One region of the Shewanella sp. FeAMO genome, then DNA from elsewhere that is predicted to be linked to it. Evidence: predicted binding sites of a transcription regulator. Region 1 holds the regulator's gene; the other holds the start of a gene.

The links. The regulator MetJ, encoded in region 1, represses methionine synthesis genes. The targets are predictions, from matches to a motif close to TAGACGTCTAGACGTCTA.
Region 2: the regulator MetJ is predicted to act here: its motif matches at 1,201-1,218, upstream of metE (5-methyltetrahydropteroyltriglutamate--homocysteine S-methyltransferase).

What each region holds. Positions count from the first base shown of each region.
Region 1 covers NZ_CM132201.1:4,266,589-4,268,984, forward strand. The annotation lists gene metB (cystathionine gamma-synthase) at 1-486, opposite strand, end outside; gene metJ (met regulon transcriptional regulator MetJ) at 702-1,016, shown strand; gene ACWAU4_RS19120 (sulfite exporter TauE/SafE family protein) at 1,093-1,836, shown strand; gene ACWAU4_RS19125 (conjugal transfer protein TraF) at 1,839-2,396, opposite strand, start outside.
Region 2 covers NZ_CM132201.1:3,839,635-3,842,030, reverse strand. The annotation lists gene ACWAU4_RS17355 (HDOD domain-containing protein) at 1-177, shown strand, start outside; gene ACWAU4_RS17350 (LysR family transcriptional regulator) at 226-1,128, opposite strand; gene metE (5-methyltetrahydropteroyltriglutamate--homocysteine S-methyltransferase) at 1,294-2,396, shown strand, end outside.

The DNA of each region.
Region 1 (2,396 bases):
CGCCTCGGCAATAGCGGCAATATCCACTACCCGCAGCAGCGGATTGGACGGAGTCTCGAGCCACACCATGCGCGGCTTTTGCGCCATGGCAGCGGCGAGTGCTTGCGGGTCGGTTTGATCCAAAACCTGCAAGCGAAACTGGCCCTTGGCAGCCAGATTGGTGAACAGCCTATAGCTACCGCCATAACAGTCATGGGGCACCAACAAGAGGTCATCCGGCCCCAGCAGGTTGACCACCAGAGTAATGGCCGCCATACCGGTCGCTGTGATTGCCGCACTGCAGCCCTGCTCCAGCTCCCCCAAGGCATCCCCCAAAATGGAGCGGGTAGGATTACCCGAGCGGCTGTAATCAAAGGCTCTTGGCTGAGTGTGGCCATCAAAGGCATAGTTGGTCGACAGATAGATGGGTGGCACCACGGCCCCGTGCTGGCTGTCTGATTCGATGCCCTGCCGGACCGCTGTGGTTGCTAATCGCCGCTCTGTCATAATCGACTCCTGAATGCTGAGGTTCGACACCATAAAGATGTCTGGACGTCTAAATCTAACCAATGACCATCCAGCCGTCAATAGGCATCAAGACGTTTGGACGTCCAAATGTATGGATTTCTGTTCATATTGCACAGATTTTGCAGGCAATCATTTGACTGTATCCTGTAAGGGTTTAAAATCTGCTGCGAATTAGTGAGATCACAGGTGAATCAATGACTGAATGGAATGGCGAATACATCAGCCCTTATGCCGAACACGGCAAGAAGAACGAGCAAGTGAAAAAAATCACTGTCTCTATTCCGTTGAAGGTGCTGAAAGTATTGACCGATGAGCGCACCCGGCGCCAGGTAAACAACCTGCGGCACGCCACAAACAGCGAACTGCTGTGCGAAGCCTTCCTGCATGCCTATACCGGCCAGCCACTGCCCAACGATGGGGATTTGTCCAAAGACAAACCCGACAGCATCCCGGAAGAGGCCAAGCGCATGATGGATGCCATGGGCATAGAATGGGAAGACATGGAGTAAGTGTGTTGTCCCTCAGAATTACCTTATAGTTGAACAAGGATCGCGGTGCGATCCTTGTCTTTTTTGGGGCTTGCGAATGTTGTCACTGATAGATCCCGTCACCCTGCTACTGGCGTCCATGATCATATTTACCGGCGCCCTGACCCAGTCGTTGATAGGCTTTGGCTTGGCCGTGGTAGCCACACCTTTGCTGTATATCGTCGATCCGGAACTGGTTCCTGCCCCTGTTATCGCCATGGGGTTTTCCATCGCCCTGCTGACACTGGTACGCGAGCGTGGCCACCTGGAATTCAACGGCCTGCAATATGCCTTGTTGGGGAGGCTCCCCGGCGGCCTGATTGGCGCCACCCTGCTGTTGCTGGCGCCGCAGCCTATTCTGGGCTTGACCATAGCCCTGATTGTGGCCGTAGCCGTATTCCTCAGCCTTAGAAAGTACAGCATCAAGATCAACCGCCTCAGCCTGTTTATCGCCGGGATATTTTCCGGGATCTTCGGTACCGTGGCCGCCATAGGCGGACCGCCGATGGCCCTACTGCTGGCGGGTAAGGATGCCAGTCAGTTCCGCGCAGCGCTGTCGGCCTTCTTCATCTTCAGCTCATTGATAGCCTTGATTATTCTCGGCTGTTTTGGCCTCTTGACCCTGAGGCACCTATGGCTTTCGCTGTTGCTGCTGCCTTCGGTATTTCTCGGTTTTCTGGTGGCTGGCCGCTTGGTGGGCCGGGTGGATAAAGAGAAGACCCGAGTCCTGACGCTGGCGCTGTGCGCGTTGAGCGCCCTGTTGCTGACCATCAAATCAAGCCTGGCGCTCATCAACGGTTAATTTTAGAAGTGATAGCTGGTTTGCAGTACGCCGCCTATGGCGTCATCGCTGCCAAACATGCCGGTGAGATCCAGCCGGAAACTGTTGCCTATGGCGAACCCTGTCCCGAGTGAATAAAGATCGGCGGTGTGATCATTGAGATCCTGGCGATAACCGAGCCGTAAAGCAACCCAGTCAGCAGGCCGGTATTCACCGCCTAAACGCCAATAGCGGCTGCCCTCAAGCTCGGCAAACTTGTCGTTGTCGGTAAGATCCAAGTCGCTGCTGAGCGAAAAGGCCGCCCAGTCATAGGCCACCCCTGCGGTAACCATAGGTTTCACCTGATAGGTAAGCTGCACGCCGCCGGCCTCTATGCTGCTTAAGTCCCGCTTGATGAGGTTGCGACCACTGACACCGATAACCAAACCATCCAATGGCTGGAATGCCAGACCGATATCCAGGTTAAAGCCTGTGTCATCGCTTCGATAATCATCATCGTTGAAGTCATCGGCATCGAAGTTGTTGGCGCTGACGGCATAGTTAAAACTGTCCAACCGTTGCAGCTTGGGGGTAACTCCCAC
Region 2 (2,396 bases), 430 kb from region 1:
GAGACCCAGCAGCAGACGCTGACGGTGGAAGCTTTTGAATCTCTGGGGTTGGATGATGAGCTGCAAAGCGAGTTTATGGTCGCCCATAACCTGAGACAGACCCGGGATCCCAATTCACCCGGACTGGTACTGAGAAGGGTATTGTCACAGCGCGGTCTGCTGCTGAATCCTCTCTAGATGCTTTGTGACTGCCGCCGACTTTCAGGCGCGGTGGCAGCCGCTCAGTCAGTGTCTGTCTTGACGCTGTAATCCCTCTTTGGCAATCAATTCCAGCAGCCTTTGCAGCTGCACTCTATTGCTGCTGTCGCGGCGGTAGGCACCGAACAGCGGCCGTTTCAGGCCTTCCTGCCCCAGTTTCACCGAGGTCAGGCTCAAGCCCTGGGCTTCGGTCAGTGACCAGTTGGGCAAGGCAGCAACCCCTTCTTTACAGGCGATGCGTTGCAGCAACACATTGGTGAGATCACAGCGTTTTTGTGGGCCGGGCACCACTCCGGCCGGCTCGAGGAAGTGACGGAAAATATCCAGCCTTTCCAGCGGTACCGGATAACTGATAATAGGTTCCCTGGCCAGTTGTTGCGGCAAAATATAGCTGTTGCCTGCCAGAGGGTGATCTTTGGCCATCACCAGTCTCACTTCAAAATCAAACAGATGCTGATAGGCAAGGGCATGGCCGGGCACAGGATCTGAGGTCAGCACTATATCCAGCTCACCGGTTTCCAGCGCATTGAGAGAGTCGAACAGATGGCGGCTGGAGAGATCCAGATTGGCATCCGGATAAGACTGATGAAAGGCTTCCATTACAGGCATCAGCCAGCGAAAACAGCTGTGACACTCAATACCCACCTTCAAGGGACCGCTGCTTCCAGATAGACCGCGTTTGAGCACAAATTCGGTTTCCTGTACCCGGGGCAGTATCTCTTCTGCCAGGGTCAGCAGGCGACTGCCCTCAAGCGTGAAGGTCAGAGGTTTGCTTTTGCGAACAAATACCTGGGAGTTAATCCGGGTCTCCAACTCTTTAATCTGGTGCGACAGCGCCGATTGAGTGACAAAACGTTTCTTCGCCGCGCCGGCCAGACTGCCACTTTCTTTCAGTGCTATCAGAGTACGAAGGTGTCTCAGTTCTATCATTTCCTCTCCACATGAATGCCGCTCATGTTGCCCTTGAATTCAATTCGGTTGCCTGTGCTGAGACTAGCACAATAAACTTCTAGACGTCCAGACGCCCAGTTTGATTTGTTGTGTTTCGGCGTCGCCAGTCACTTGCTGCACAGTTTATAGAGGATGGTATACATTATGCAATTAAATAGTCTTGGCTTTCCCCGTATCGGACGTCGACGTGAACTCAAGTTTGCTTTGGAGAAATATTGGCGCGGTGAGTCCAGCGTGGCCGAATTAGAGAGTGTTGCCAGGGAGCTTAGGCGTACCCACTGGCAGTGGCAGGCCGATGCCGGGGTGGCGCAGCTGCCGGTCGGTGACTTTGCTTACTATGATCAGGTGCTGACCCTGAGTGCGACTCTGGGGGTAATCCCCGAGCGTCACCGTGACGGCGGCGCTGTCAATCTCGATACCCTGTTCCGGATTGCCCGTGGCCGAGCGCCCAGCGGCAAGCATGCGCCGGCGTCTGAAATGACCAAGTACTTCAACACCAACTACCATTATCTGGTGCCTGAGCTCAGCGAAGATCAACGCTTCGATATCGCCTGGGAACAGTTGTTTGAAGAGGTGACCGAGGCTCAGGCGCTGGGCCACACTGCCAAGCCGGTACTCTTGGGGCCGGTCACTTTCCTGTATCTGTCCAAGACAGTGGGCTCAGAGTTCGACCGTTTGACACTGCTGCCGGCGCTGCTGGAATGTTATCAAGCCATTCTGGCCCGATTTGCCGCCCAGGGTGTTGAATGGGTGCAATTGGATGAACCTGCGCTGGCACTTGAGCTGGATGACAACTGGCAACAGGCCTTCAATCAGGCCTACGGCGTACTCAAGTCGGCGCCGCTCAAGCTGTTGCTGGCAACCTATTACGGCACTGTAGCCCACCATCAAAGTCTGTTGTCGGCACTGCCGGTGGCGGGTATTCACCTGGATCTGGTCACCGCGCCCGAGCAGTTGCAGGCCTTTGTCGGTGCATTGGCGCCCGAACAGGTGTTGTCGGTTGGGGTGATCAACGGCCGTAACGTCTGGGCCGCCGATCTGGATCTTGTGGCCGAGCAGTTGGCGCCACTGGCGCGGGATCTGGGAGACAGGCTCTGGCTCGCCACTTCCTGCTCCCTGTTGCATACCCCGGTGGATCTCGAGGTGGAGACCGCGCTGGCGCCCGAGCTTAAAAGCCTGCTGGCTTTCGCCAGGCAAAAACTCACCGAGTTGCAGGAGCTCAAGGCGCTTTTGGAGGCGCCTGAGAC